Regions from separate parts of the Bacillus sp. LR_5 genome, predicted to be linked through region 2. Evidence: riboswitches for the same ligand, from Rfam matches in the RefSeq annotation. Region 2 holds a riboswitch; the other holds the start of a gene.

Region 1 (7,698 bases), on a different contig from region 2:
CGAAGAAACAGAAACACTTATATATCCGTTTCTCAAAAGACTCAGAAGTTGACGATTCTATTGCCGGTATCTTAATGCTTGAGGGACTTCTTTTAACAGCTAAAGAGTTTGGCTTTACAGAAGTGACTTTTACGGAAACCAGAACTAGAAAAATCGGCAGATATGACGTATCAGATGCAATTTCGGTACCAGCTGCTCCAAATCCGATTTCCTTAAACTAAAAAAGGGCCTTTTCAGGCTCTTTTTTAGTTGTTATTCATATAATAGAAATTTTCAAAAAAATAGTTGTGCGTGTATAATAAAACAAGGTAACGATTGAAAGGATTTGAGACAAGTGAACGTGTTAACAATCAAAGGAGTTTCCATCGGAGAAGGGATGCCGAAAATCATCGTTCCGCTGATGGGAAAAACGGAAAAACAAATTTTGAATGAAGCAGAAGCTGTAAAATTACTCAATCCGGACATTGTAGAGTGGCGAGTCGACGTATTTGAAAAAGCAAATGACAGAGAAGCCGTCACAAAGATGATTTCTAAGCTTCGGGTGTCTTTAGCGGACAAGCTGTTTCTATTCACATTCAGAACTCATAAAGAGGGCGGGAGCATGGAAATGGATGAAAGCTCATACATTGCTTTGCTGGAAGCGGCAGTCCAAACAAAAGACATCGATCTTATTGACATTGAATTATTTTCAGGAGATGAAAATGTCAAAGCGTTAGTATCACTGGCGGAAGAAAACAATGTCTATGTGGTGATATCAAATCATGATTTTGAGAAAACGCCTGCGAAAGATGAGATTCTTTCAAGACTTCGGAAAATGCAGGATTTAGGGGCGCATATTCCAAAAATGGCTGTCATGCCGAATGATACAGGAGATCTCTTAACGCTGCTTGATGCGACGTATACAATGAAAACAGTATATGCAGACCGTCCGATTATTACAATGTCAATGGCTGAAACAGGGCTGATCAGCAGGCTGAGCGGTGAGGTTTTTGGATCAGCTTGCACTTTTGGCGCGGGAGAAGAGGCATCGGCACCTGGTCAAATACCTGTTTCTGAGCTGAGGAATGTCTTAGAGATTTTGCATAAAAACACACGAAAATAGAACAATAAAAAAACTCAAGCTTATAAAGCTTGAGTTTTTTTGGGATTATGGAAGATCAATGAGCTTCACAGACACAATATCAGGAACATCTGTTAGTTCTTTCACAATTTTATCTTCAAGATGTCTGTCAAAGGAAAGCATCATGATGGCTTCTCCGCCTTTTTCTTTACGGCCAACCTGCATGGTTGCAATGTTAATATCGTTATCTCCGAGAATACGTCCTACTCGGCCGATGACACCTGTTGTATCCTGATGCTGGATATATACAAGGTGACCCGTCGGATAAAAATCGATATTAAATCCGTTGATCTCGACAATACGTTCTCCGAAATGAGGAATATACGTAGCTGTTACAGTAAAGGTGCTGCGGTCTCCTGTCACTTTTACGCTGATGCAGTTATCGTATCCAGATTCAGAAGAGGAAATTTTTTCACTGAAGCTGATGCCGCGTTCTTTTGCGACACCCCCGGCATTGACTTCGTTAACAGTTGAGTCCACGCGCGGTTTTAAAAAGCCTGACAGAAGACTTTTTGTAATGAACGATGTTTCAAGTTTGGCAATTGTGCCTTCGTATTGAATGGCAACATCCTGTACCGGCTCTTTCATGCATTGGGATACTAGGCTGCCAATTTTTCCTGCGATTTGATGGTAAGGCTTAATTTTAGCGAATTCATCTTTTGTCATGGCAGGCAGGTTGATAGCTGACATTACAGGTAGACCTTTTGCGAACTGTAGAACTTCTTCTGATACTTGAGCCGCGACATTCAGCTGAGCTTCTTTCGTCGATGCTCCCAAGTGAGGAGTCGCAATGACTAATGGATGATCAACTAGTTTATTGTCTACTGGCGGTTCAACTTCAAAAACGTCAAGCGCTGCACCGGCAACATGTCCGCTTTCCAAAGCTTCGAGAAGCGCTGCTTCATCGATAATACCGCCTCGCGCACAGTTAATTAAGCGAACACCTTTTTTCGTTTTTGCAATCGTTTCTTTGTTCAATAAGCCTTTTGTTTCTTTTGTTAAAGGCGTGTGAACGGTAATAATATCCGCGCTTTCAAGCACTTCTTCAAATGAACGGCTGTTTACGCCGATTTTTTTCGCTCTTTCTTCAGTTAGGAAAGGATCAAAAACGTGAACGGTCATACCGAACGCTCTCGCACGCTGTGCAATTTCGCTTCCGATTCGGCCTAATCCGACAATCCCAAGCGTTTTTCCATAAAGCTCTGAACCGACGTAAGCTGTGCGGTTCCACTCTCTGGATTTTACTGAAATATTAGCCTGAGGAATGTGTCTCATTAAAGAAGAGATCATCGCAAATGTATGCTCAGCTGTCGAAATGGTGTTGCCGTTTGGAGCGTTAATCACAATTACTCCGTGTTTAGTCGCCTCGTCAATATCGATATTATCTACACCGACACCGGCTCTTCCGACAATTTTTAAAGAAGTCATTTTTTTGAAAAGGTCTTCTGTTACTTTTGTCGCACTTCGCACCAAAAGAGCATCAAAAGTATGTAATTCATCTTCTGCATCTGCTGCGTTTTTTTGAACAATTTCAATAAAGTCTGATTCAATAAGTGGCTGTAAGCCGTCGTTGCTCATTTTGTCTGAGACCAATACTCGAAACATCGTTAGATTTCCTCCTAAATTGACAAACTAAATATCTGATAATTTAACATATTCTCAATAGAGTGTCAACGTGTATTGACGCAGTAAAGGATAAAAGGAAAGCTTAAAAATCAATGTTTTTATAGCTTTCAGGTATTATATATAATTTGAAGCAATTCTCTATACAGCCAACCAGTTATCGTTTATAATGGAACTAAATTCATATGATCAATCTTCGGGGCAGGGTGAAATTCCCTACCGGCGGTGATGAGCCAATGGCTCTAAGCCCGCGAGCTGTTTTTACAGCAGGATTCGGTGAGATTCCGGAGCCGACAGTACAGTCTGGATGGGAGAAGATGGAGGTTCATAAGCGTTTTGAAATTGGATTTTAAAACGTTTCTTTGCCTAGCCTAATTTTCGAAACCCCGCTTTTATACATGAAGCGGTTTTTTTATTGGCTGGAAAAGAACCTTTCCGTTTTCGAGTAAGATGTGATCGAAAAGGAGAGAGTGAAGTGAAAGTAAAAAAATTAGTTGTGATCAGTATGCTGAGCAGCATTGCATTTGTTTTGATGCTGTTGAATTTCCCGTTTCCGGGTCTTCCGGATTATTTAAAAATTGATTTTAGCGACGTGCCCGCTATTATTGCCATTCTGATTTACGGACCTTTGGCGGGTATTGCCGTAGAAGCGATAAAAAACGTTCTTCAATATATCATTCAGGGTAGCATGGCCGGAGTTCCTGTAGGGCAAATTGCGAATTTTATCGCAGGAACACTCTTTATATTGCCGACTGCTTTCTTATTTAAGAAACTGAACTCAGCAAAGGGCTTGGCTGTCAGCCTGCTTCTAGGCACAGCAGCAATGACCATTTTGATGAGTATTTTAAATTATGTTCTGATTCTCCCGGCATACACGTGGTTTTTACATTCGCCGGCATTATCTGACAGCGCGCTGAAAACAGCGGTCGTCGCTGGTATCCTACCTTTTAACATTATAAAAGGCATTGTGATTACGATTGTATTCTCACTTATCTTCATCAAGCTTAAGCCATGGATTGAACAGCAGCGCGCACATATCCATTAAATAAAAAAGCTCCCGCAGGGAGCTTTTTTTGTTTCTTCTATTCAAATTTAAGCGGGTCGCCTTCAAATGGCTCATCCGCCACTTTGATGGAATCAGTAGGACATCCTTCAAATGCATCAATCATATCTTCTTCCAGTACCTCAGGAACTTCGACAACGCCTTTGTTTTCATCAAGCGTTACGAACGCGATGCCTTCATCATCGTAATCGTAAATGTCTGGTGCAGCAGCTCCGCAAGCGCCGCATGCAATGCATGTATCTTTGTCTACGATTGTGTACTTTGCCATGAATAAAACCTCCCAGATTGTTCTTGGTGGAACAAATGGATCAATCTTTATATTTAATCAATTTAACACCTATTCCTCTTACTTATTGTAATGATGTTGCTGCCACATTTCAACAGAAAAATGATTGAGAATGCTTATCACATAAGGGGTTATCTACATAACATCCCCCTTAATGATGACTTTAAACGTCGATTTCTGTTTAAAATCTGTTAAAATAAAGAGAGCAAATCAACGATTTTTGTCAGGAAGAATGTGGGTGGATAGGTTGTCATTAAATTACTTCGATATTATGGTTCTCGATTGCCTTTTTAAAATAAACGGAGAACGGTCGGGAAGCGCTGTTTTTCACCTATTCAAAGGCAAAAGATCGTCACAAACCATTCAAGATGCCGGCTTATTTCAGACTGCAAAATACTTTGGAATGGCGGCGCAATGTTCGAGAAGCGATATTTCAGCGTCGCTCACCAAGCTTGAACAGCATTCATATCTCGAACCTATGTCTGAAACAGATACATACAAAGTGACAGCCAGCGGCGCAGCAGGATTAAGGCACGCCCTTAGTGAGCGGCCTTGGCCAGTTCATTGCCACGGCGCTTATTATCAGCAGGCTGCCGGCGTGCTTTGGAAGAGGCTTTCGCTGCTTGTGCAGGTCTTATCTCATAAACTGCAAGGGAGCAGGCAGTATATCCCTGTCACAAAGGATTATAAGACACTTCACTGGGTAAAGAGATACCTGTCCCGGCATACGGATCATATAGAGATGGCAAGCAGTCTTTTTGCCATGCTGGAGGCGCATTTGCATGAGGTTGATGACAAAGCAGCGCAAATTTTTGTCTACTCCTTAACCTCACACGATAGGATCGGTTATACGAGCAGGCAGCTTGCTGACACGCTGAAAGAAGATGAATGGTATGTTTATATCATGTTTTGGGCTTCGGTACATTATTTTATTCATTCTCTTCCGGAGTGTGAAGATACTTTGTTAAAGGATCTCCTTTCTGATGTGCGTTTAGATAATGCTCTGACAGAGTCAACCAGAAAAACATGGCAGATGATCAAACAAGGGGTTCCGATACATCGTATTGCTGAAATCAGAAAGCTGAAAACAGCGACGATCGAAGACCATATTGTCGAGATTTCTCTTCACGAGCCTGCGTTTGTGATTGATGACTATGTATCAGCGGAAGACCAGCTCCAAATTGCAGAGTTTGCCAAACGGATGCGGACGAACAAAATCAAACAAATTCGAGACGGGCTGGAGCAGCGGTTCAGCTACTTTCAAATCAGACTGGCATTGACAAAGCAGGTGCAGCAATATGACTAAATTACAGCAAACGTTACATCAGTTTTTTGGTTTTACTTCCTTTAAAAAAGGGCAGGAGGACATTATTAGAAGCATACTTAGCGGGAAGGATACCATTGCGATGCTTCCGACCGGGGGAGGAAAATCGCTTTGCTACCAGCTGCCTGGCTACATGCTTGACGGTATGGTATTAATTGTTTCTCCATTGCTTTCTTTAATGGAGGATCAGGTACAACAGCTGAAAGCACGGGGTGAAAAACGTGCGGCCGCTTTGAATAGCATGCTTAGCAGGCAGGAAAGACAATTCGTTTTGGAACATATTCATCGTTATAAATTTTTGTACTTGTCTCCTGAGGCTTTACAGTCGCCATATGTATTGGAAAAATTGAAAAACGTCCCGATCAGCCTATTCGTTATTGATGAAGCACATTGCATATCTGAATGGGGGCATGACTTTAGGCCTGACTATTCAAAGCTCGGACAGCTGAGAAAAAAACTTGGGCATCCTCCGGTTCTGGCATTGACTGCTACGGCTACAAAGGATACGCTGCAAGATGTCACGAACCTGCTGGAGCTGCAGCATGCCGAACGGTATCTCAACTCAGTCAACCGCCCAAACATCGCCCTTCGGGTTGAAAATGCGGCGGATACTGCCGAAAAAATAGATAGGGTCATTCAGCTGGTTGAAAACCTGCAAGGACCGGGAATTGTTTATTGTCCGACACGGAAATGGGCTGAAGAATTAGCGGGTGAAATTAAGAGCAAGACGAGCAGCAGAGCCGACTTTTACCATGGCGGTATGGAGTCTGGCGACAGGATTTTAATACAGCAGCAGTTTATCCATAATCAGCTTGATGTGATATGTTGTACGAATGCGTTTGGAATGGGTGTCGATAAACCTGATATCAGATATGTGATTCATTTCCACATCCCGCAGACGGCTGAAGCTTTTATGCAGGAGATCGGCAGAGCGGGACGCGACGGAAAACCGAGTGTCAGCATTTTGCTGCGGGCACCAGGTGATTTTGAATTACAGGAGCAGATTATCCAAATGGAGAGTGTCACAGTGGCAGAAATCGCCGATGTGATCCGTGTGCTTGAAAAGACGGATGAGCAGGATGAGAGAAGGTTGCGTGACGTATTAATGCAGTATGGTGTCGGAGAGACACAAGCACGTATGATGATACATCTGTTTATGCAGGGGAAAACATCAATTGAACTGATGAAACAGGAAATTTCATATCGCATGGAGCTGAAGCTGGAAAAAATGCGCCGCGTATCTTTTCTGCTTCAGCATGACGGCTGTTTAAGGCAATCACTGTTAACCTATTTTGATGAATCATACGAGCCTGATGACGGAAATCTTCCGTGCTGTTCACATTGCGGTTTTGATCTATCCCTGTATGAACAAAAAGGAGAACGGAGTAAAATGGCGCCATTAGTCAGCTGGAGTTCGGAATTGCACCGGATATTCAGCTTGCAGACTGTAGGTGAGCTAAACTGAAACAGCAAAAGGATTTCATTCAGCATATGTCTGATCGTGATATGCTCAAGCAGTTATATTTGACGCAGCTTTTGATCATCATCGCAGCAGCCTTAGCGGGATTGTTCTTTTTTGAGGATGTAAGAGACGTACTAAAACTCTGGGATATTCACGATCTGCGAATCATATGGTATGGTGTTTCTATTTCGGTTATTGTTATTTTAGCCGATATGGCAGTGATGAAATGGTGTCCGCCTCATTTATATAATGACGGCGGAATCAATAAAAAAATATTCAGTAAGAGGTCAATCCCTCATATTATATTTTTAACGCTTCTGATTGCTTTTGCGGAAGAAATGTTATTCAGAGGAGTGCTGCAGACTCATATCGGTCTATGGGCGGCCAGCCTTATATTTGCCGTTCTGCACTTTCGGTATTTGTCAAAATGGCTGTTATTTATCATGGTGACAGCAATCAGCTTTTTGCTCGGTCTGATGTATGAATGGACCGGTAACTTATTTGTTCCGGTGACGGCGCATTTTATCATTGATGCCGTGTTTGCCTGTCAGATTCGTTTTGAACATGTGAGGAGGGATAAACATGACGAACATGTCGAGAGTAGAGAGAAGAAAAGCCCAGAATCTTTATGAAGATCAAAACGCCGCATTGGCGGACGATTATGTCGATGATGATGGAGAAAGCCTTCCGACAAGACAATCTGTAAAAAATCAAAGAGAACAGAAAAAAAAGCAAGGCAAAACAAAAACGCCATTATTCACTGTACTCGCTGTATTATTTGTATTTGTGCCGGTTATCGTGTTAGTCAGCTTATTTTATC
Region 2 (7,698 bases):
ACATTACAACTGGTCAGGAAGATTCAAAGTTCGGTTTCGACCTTCATAACGGACAAACTGAACGGGCGATTGAGCAAGTATTGCAATCAGAACACATTCAGCTGCTCGGTGTCCATTGCCATATCGGTTCGCAAATTTTTGATACGGCCGGTTTTGTGTTAGCCGCGGAAAAAATCTTCAAAAAACTGGACGAGTGGAGAGAATCATATTCGTTTGTATCCAAGGTATTGAATCTTGGAGGAGGTTTTGGCATCCGTTATACGGAAGACGATGAACCGCTCCACGCAACTGAATACGTTGAAAAAATTATCGAAGCTGTGAAAGAAAATGCTGCCCGTTACGGTTTTAACATTCCGGAAATTTGGATCGAACCGGGACGCTCTCTCGTGGGAGACGCGGGCACAACCCTTTATACGGTTGGTTCTCAAAAAGAAGTGCCGGGCGTCCGCCAGTATGTAGCTGTAGACGGAGGCATGAACGACAATATTCGTCCTGCACTTTATCAGGCTAAGTATGAAGCTGCGACAGCCAACCGTATCGGAGAAGCGCATGACAAAACGGTTTCGATTGCCGGAAAGTGCTGTGAAAGCGGCGATATGCTGATTTGGGATATTGACCTGCCGGAAGTAAAAGAAGGCGATCTTCTTGCTGTTTTTTGTACAGGCGCTTACGGATACAGCATGGCCAACAATTACAATCGAATTCCGAGACCTGCCGTTGTATTTGTAGAAAATGGCGAGGATCACTTAGTCGTGAAGCGAGAAACATACGAGGATATTGTGAAACTTGACCTGCCCTTTAAAACGAGTGTAAAGCAATAAAAAAGCGCCGATTTCTCGGCGCTTTTTCTTATTTGAATATAGAAACAATCGCATTCCAGATAGATACGAAGAAATCAATGACTTTCTGGATGAAGTTTTTGCCCTCATCTGATTCTATGAATTTCGTAATCTTATCTTTCGCTTTATCAAGCTGGTCACCGACCTGTCCCCAGTCGATGTCAACATTTTTCATTTTATTGAATAGGGAGACAAGCTGATCTTTTTGGCTGTCTGTAAGTGTGACGTTTAAATCAGAAGCTGCATCGTCCACTTGTTTTTCAATGTCAGCTTTATTGTCAGGCACACCGTTTTTAGCAAACTCTTCTTTGATTTTTGCAATCAGCGCAGCTGCATTTTCGTTACCGATTTTGTCTCCAAGCTCTGATGTCGTAACAAGCTCTTGGTTGGCTACTTGCTTAACATCTTCCGAGATCGCTTCATCAGAAGAAACTTCATACGCCTTAATCAATCCAGTTAAAGCCGCAGTCCCGGATACTTCAAACGGTGCTGTAACATACACCTTCGCATCTTTAACACCGGCAGTCATCAGCGCATTCAGGTACATTTCATCTGTAATGCCGCTGATATTATGTGTTTCAACATTCAGTCCAGAGCCTTTTTTGGCAATGGTTATCGATGATGAAGAAATCGCTCTTGATCCGATTTGAGCGCTCGATATATATTTTCCTAAATATTCATGTTCTTCCTTATTGGTCACAGTTACCGTTGTGGCATTATCAGGGACATTCATTTCATCAAGCACTTTTTGTTTATCAGATTCTGATAAATCAGCACCTAGTGTTACAATGACATCTCCAACTGCGGCATCCGCGAGACTGACTTTCGGAATCGTCAGCAGCAAAACGGCCGCCGCCAGCATTCCAATCCATATTTTTTTCAAAGCAGTTTGACCTCCTTCAATTTCACAAGCAGCTGGATAGAGCTGCTTTGCGAGGACCTGAATCATGATGAAAATACAGTTCCGTTAGGTTAGACGGAGATAAAGAGATCCAGGTTTCATTTTTATTTTTTGTAAAGCCGGGAGATTCGTTTTCCCCCGAAAGGTGTGGTATAATAGCCGCGACAAGGAGAGACAGGCTATAACCTATCATACATAATCTCCTTTGAAAATTAAAATAAAGAAAGTAGGCATACAATTGAAAACAGGTTACTTTTTATTAGAAGACGGCAACAAAATTGAATTTGAACTTTATCCTGAAGCTGCACCGGGTACTGTCGCAAACTTTGAAAAGCTTGCGAACGAAGGCTTTTATGACGGGCTTACATTCCACCGAGTGATTCCAGGCTTCGTGAGCCAAGGCGGCTGCCCTCACGGAACTGGCACAGGCGGTCCGGGATACACAATCAAATGTGAAACAGAAGGAAACCCGCATACACATGAAGCGGGCGCACTTTCTATGGCACACGCTGGAAAAGACACTGGCGGCAGCCAATTTTTCATCGTCCATGAGCCGCAGCCTCATTTGAACGGTGTTCACACTGTATTCGGTAAAGTAACAAGCGGATTAGAATTCGCGAAAAACATGTCTAATGGCGACGTCATGAAAGAAGTTCGTGTAGAAGGCTAATAGGCAGGCAGAAGGCTTTCCCATCTCGGGGAAGCTTTTTTATTTGCAAAAAATGATCCAATAGAAAACCGCCTGAGTGCTAGAGGCGGTGAACAAAAAGACATTTATCCGGTTAAAGAGGAGAGTTTTGTCTCACTTAAAAGCAGACAGGAATTACAATATTTTAGTCACATTCTGATCGGAAAATTGACTGTTAATCATTTTGGATTGGCTTACAAAATTGTTTTCAATGACAATTCCCGTATTCGAGCCGCCGGAACCAAACACAGATTTGGACACAGTTAATGGACTGATCGTAAAAGCACCGCCTACGTTTACTACACTGTTCCCGGAAACGTTGTTTATATTAATAGGATAATCAATCATTTACGGAGTCTCCTTTCAAATTCACTATTTTTTATATGTATTATTGCTAGAGTCAATAAGCGTAAACTTATTGGTAAAAATACTTATCTTTTATATGATGTCGCGAAAAGGGGTAGATTCTTCAATCATTGCATCTTTTTTAGCCAGTCACGTCAAGTCAAGCAGGCAGAATTGGCTTTTATTTCTGTGGACTTCATATATAAAATTAAGAAAACTTTAAAGTTACATGGTTCATTGAAAATGGGATTTTGTAGTAAAATGAATCAAAACAAACGTGATGTTATGAAAAGGAGCTTGGCGTTATGAACAACAAAGGCTGTATAAAATGCGGAAGTACTGAAGCGGGACAAAAAGAAATAGCCACAACCGGTACGGGATTATCGAAGTTGTTTGATGTGCAGCACAACCGTTTTCTTGTGGTGTACTGTAAGAATTGCGGATATTCAGAGTTTTATAATAAAGAATCTTCAACCGCCGGCAATATATTGGATTTGTTTTTTGGAGGCTGATCCATGTTTTCGGGCTTCAATGATTTTAAACATATCATGAAAGCAAAACGGGATGCCGGTTATGTCACCTGTGAAATAGGCTGCCGCAAACATTCCAGTAACCTTCTTGACGTGAATCATTTTGTCAAGCGCCATGGGTATCATGGACTGGGCGATCAATGGAATGCAGTAGATGAACAGACTGCCCGTAACCTCATGAGTTATATACGATCTAAAGATTTAGCATACGAGTACTCTCTTTCTTCCGAGCCCATCGCTTCTGAACTATGCGATTATTTCTTACGTTATTTTTCGGATGATCCTGTGTATGATACGAATGCTGATGTCGATGTTCAGCCCGATTATGTTGAACTAATCAGCTGGAGTCCAATTTCCCAAGCGACATTTGATGCAGGACTGGTTGTGATCGACAAGAAAAAGATAGGCATGATTTGGGCAGAAGATGAAGATGAACAGATTGTAAAATCACTTCAATGGTCCTGATGGGATTTCTTTTTGATTCGTGATAACATAAATTGAAGATCGTTGTTTATTGGAGGAAATCAGTTGAAATCAGAAAATGTTTCGAAGAAAAAAACAATGTTAGAATGGGCAAAAGCAATTGTGATTGCTGTCGTCCTCGCTCTGCTCATCCGCAATTTTATTTTTGCGCCGTATGTCGTTGATGGAGACTCTATGTATCCTACACTTCATGACCGTGAAAGGGTTTTTGTCAATATGACAGTCAAATACATCGGCGAGTTTGATAGAGGAGACATCGTCGTATTAAACGGGGATGATGTTCACTATGTCAAACGGATTATCGGCCTGCCTGGAGATACGGTTGAAATGAAGAACGACCAGCTTTATATCAACGGGAAAAAGGTGCCCGAGCCTTATTTGGCAGCCAATAAAAAGAGAGCGAAGCAGGACGGTTATGACCATTTGACCGATGATTTCGGCCCGGTTAAAGTGCCTGATGACAAGTATTTTGTGATGGGTGACAACCGGCGGAACTCAATGGACAGCCGAAACGGGCTTGGCCTCTTCACGAAAAAACAAATTGCGGGCAAGTCTAAGTTTGTTTTCTTCCCGTTTAACGAAATGCGCAAAACAAATTAGGATCAAGCAGCTTCCTGAACAGGAGGCTGCTTTTTTTATTTCTTTTTTCGTTCATCCCCCAAAACCAGAACATAAATTCGTATAACTATAGAAAAGAATTTTTTGCAGAAATGTGAAACATATTCCCGTTATGCATCGTTATATTAATAATTTACGAGACTTTACGGTTTTTTATTCATGAAAAAAAGGAATAACTCATATGAATGAATAGATTCATATTGGCTGGAGGTTTAAAAATGGGAAGAATAAAAACCAAGATTACCATTCTGTTAGTGCTTTTGCTTTTACTTGCAGGCGGTTATATGTACATAAATGATGTTGAGCTGAAGGATGTTCCGACAGCAATTGGACAAACCTTGTCCTCGGAAGAAGAGGAATACACCATCCAGGAATATAAAGTGACGGAAATTGATGGCTCAGAGTATCATGGCGAAGCAGAAAACGGCACGAAAATCATCTTCAACGGAAAAAAATTAAATCAGGATTTGTCTGATATAAAAGAAGGCGACAAGATTAAGGCATACTTCAGCAAATCAAAGCGGATCGATGGTTTAATCAAGGTTGCCAAAGTGAATGATTAACAAAACATCACCTTTCGGATCGAAGGGTGATGTTTTGTTTTTCTCAAATTGTAAGTTTATTTCATTGCGTACTTTAAAAAGGATCGCTATAATAGCCAATAAGGACAAATGAATAAAGATTGTATCCTTCGGGGCAGGGTGGAAATCCCGACCGGCGGTAGTAAAGCGAATTCGCTTTAGAGCCCGTGACCCGTGTGCATAAGCGTGCGGTGGATTCAGTTTAAGCTGAAGCCGACAGTGAAAGTCTGGATGGGAGAAGGATGATGAGCCGCTATGCAATTGTATCAAAAATGCATAGTGTTATTTCCTATTGCGTAAAATACCTAAAGCCCCGGATTTTTCATAAATTCGGGGCTTTTTTGACGGTAAATAACAAAAGAGGGGAGGGAAACAAATGGAAGAGTATTATATGAAGCTGGCATTAGATCTTGCGAAGCAGGGCGAAGGACAGACCGAATCCAATCCGCTCGTCGGCGCTGTTGTGGTAAAGGACGGACAAATTGTCGGAATGGGCGCCCATTTAAAATATGGCGAAGCTCATGCAGAAGTTCATGCCATCCATATGGCCGGATCCCATGCAAAGGGTGCGGATATTTACGTTACACTCGAACCGTGCAGCCATTACGGAAAAACACCGCCATGTGCAGAACTGATTATCAACTCTGGCATCAAAAGAGTGTTCGTGGCGATGAGAGATCCTAACCCGCTTGTGGCCGGAAGAGGGATCAGCATGATTGAAAAAGCCGGTATTGCAGTAGAGGAAGGCATCCTGGCTGACCAAGCGGAGAAGCTGAATGAAAAATTTCTGCACTTCATGAGGACAGGCCTTCCTTACGTCACACTAAAAGCTGCCGCAAGCCTTGACGGAAAGACAGCTACCAGCACGGGCGACAGCAAATGGATCACGTCAGAGGCTGCAAGACAGGATGCTCAGCAATACAGGAAAACACACCAAAGCATTTTAGTCGGAGTTGGCACTGTGATAGCTGACAATCCGAGTTTAACTTGCAGGCTGCCGGATGTGACAAAACAGCCGGTTCGGGTGATACTTGATACCGCACTCTCGATTCCTGAGGACACTCAAGTGATTTGCGATCAAGCAGCGCCGACATGGATTTTTACAACAACGCGCGCAGACGAGGAAAAGAAAAAACGGCTTTTAGCTTTAGGTGTGAACATATTTACGCTTGAAACTGAGCGCATTCAAGTTCCCGATGTTTTGAAAATCCTTGCGGAAGAAGGCATCATGTCGGTGTACGTGGAAGGCGGTTCAGCTGTTCACGGAAGCTTTGTCAAAGAAGGCTGTTTTCAAGAAATCATCTTCTATTTTGCCCCTAAACTAATCGGAGGAACGCATGCTCCCAGCTTAATCTCCGGTGAAGGTTTTCAATCAATGAAAGATGTCCCCTTATTACAATTCACTGATATAACACAAATCGGCCGTGATATCAAACTGACGGCAAAACCGATAAACGAGTAGGATGGTGACCATGTTTACAGGAATTATTGAAGAAACAGGCACAATCGAATCCATGAAAAAAGCAGGGCATTCAATGGCCTTAACAATCAATTGCTCAAAGATTTTAGAGGATGTTCATCTGGGCGATAGCATTGCAGTGAACGGCATTTGTCTGACTGTCACTGATTTTACAAAAAATCAATTCACAGTGGATGTTATGCCTGAAACAGTCAAAGCTACGTCACTAAATGATTTATCAAAAGGAAGCAAAGTAAATCTGGAAAGAGCGATGGCGGCAAACGGCCGTTTCGGAGGTCATTTCGTCTCAGGGCATGTCGACGGAACTGCTGAAATTGCACGAATTGATGAGAAAAGCAACGCTGTTTACTATGATTTAAAGATGGACCCGTCTTTAACAAAAACACTGGTCTTAAAAGGATCAATTACCGTGGACGGCGTGAGCTTAACCATATTCGGGCTGACAGAAGACACAGTGACAATTTCTTTAATACCGCATACGATCAGCGAAACGATTTTTTCAGAAAAAACGATCGGCTCTAAAGTGAATATCGAATGCGATATGATCGGAAAATACATGTATCGATTTTTGGATAAAGCCAATGAAAATAAGACCCAACAAACCATAACAAAAGCCTTCTTAAGCGAAAACGGCTTTTAGAGAGGAAGATTTGCATGTTTCATCCGATAGAAGAAGCACTAGATGCTTTAAAAAAAGGCGAAGTCATCATAGTTGTAGATGATGAAGACAGAGAAAATGAAGGAGACTTTGTGGCTCTTGCCGAGCATGCAACTCCAGAAGTCATTAACTTTATGGCTACACACGGAAGAGGGCTGATTTGCACGCCGCTCAGTGAGGAAATCGCAGACAAGCTTGATCTTCATCCTATGGTTGAGCATAATACAGATTCTCACCATACTGCATTTACGGTAAGCATTGACCACCGTAAAACGAAAACGGGTATCAGCGCTCAAGAAAGATCCTTTACCGTTCAAGCATTGCTGGACAGCAAATCCGTGCCGTCTGATTTTCAGCGTCCCGGGCACATTTTTCCGCTGATTGCGAAAAAAGGAGGTGTCCTGAAAAGAGCGGGTCATACAGAAGCTGCTGTTGATCTTGCCGAAGCCTGCGGATCTCAAGGAGCCGGCGTCATTTGTGAAATTATGAATGAAGACGGAACGATGGCGAGAGTGCCTGAGCTCATTGAAATTGCGAAAAAGCATCAATTAAAAATGATCACCATTAAAGATTTG

Evidence for each region. A riboswitch is a leader RNA that binds a small molecule or an ion and turns the genes downstream of it on or off. The one in region 2 is predicted to bind FMN.
Region 1: linked by a shared signal. The riboswitch ahead of fmnP (riboflavin transporter FmnP) and the one ahead of ribD (bifunctional diaminohydroxyphosphoribosylaminopyrimidine deaminase/5-amino-6-(5-phosphoribosylamino)uracil reductase RibD) in region 2 are both predicted to bind FMN.

Annotation. Positions count from the first base shown of each region.
Region 1 covers NZ_JAVAXX010000134.1:7,105-14,802, forward strand. Annotated here, with positions in the region: gene RAC86_RS22390 (Ig-like domain-containing protein) at 1-221, shown strand, start outside; gene aroD (type I 3-dehydroquinate dehydratase) at 335-1,102, shown strand; gene serA (phosphoglycerate dehydrogenase) at 1,148-2,725, opposite strand; FMN riboswitch at 2,932-3,066, shown strand; gene fmnP (riboflavin transporter FmnP) at 3,219-3,788, shown strand; gene RAC86_RS22410 (ferredoxin) at 3,826-4,074, opposite strand; gene RAC86_RS22415 (YpbB family protein) at 4,340-5,398, shown strand; gene RAC86_RS22420 (RecQ family ATP-dependent DNA helicase) at 5,391-6,881, shown strand; gene RAC86_RS22425 (CPBP family intramembrane glutamic endopeptidase) at 6,908-7,510, shown strand; gene RAC86_RS22430 (LysM peptidoglycan-binding domain-containing protein) at 7,461-7,698, shown strand, end outside.
Region 2 covers NZ_JAVAXX010000053.1:14,816-22,513, forward strand. Annotated here, with positions in the region: gene lysA (diaminopimelate decarboxylase) at 1-821, shown strand, start outside; gene RAC86_RS13465 (DUF1002 domain-containing protein) at 850-1,722, opposite strand; gene RAC86_RS13470 (peptidylprolyl isomerase) at 1,979-2,410, shown strand; gene RAC86_RS13475 (spore germination protein) at 2,564-2,776, opposite strand; gene RAC86_RS13480 (zinc ribbon domain-containing protein) at 3,079-3,285, shown strand; partial or broken gene RAC86_RS13485 (hypothetical protein) at 3,228-3,465, opposite strand; gene RAC86_RS13490 (hypothetical protein) at 3,481-3,768, shown strand; gene sipS (signal peptidase I sipS) at 3,832-4,386, shown strand; gene RAC86_RS13500 (hypothetical protein) at 4,623-4,967, shown strand; FMN riboswitch at 5,088-5,232, shown strand; gene ribD (bifunctional diaminohydroxyphosphoribosylaminopyrimidine deaminase/5-amino-6-(5-phosphoribosylamino)uracil reductase RibD) at 5,362-6,447, shown strand; gene ribE (riboflavin synthase subunit alpha) at 6,458-7,105, shown strand; gene RAC86_RS13515 (bifunctional 3,4-dihydroxy-2-butanone-4-phosphate synthase/GTP cyclohydrolase II) at 7,120-7,698, shown strand, end outside.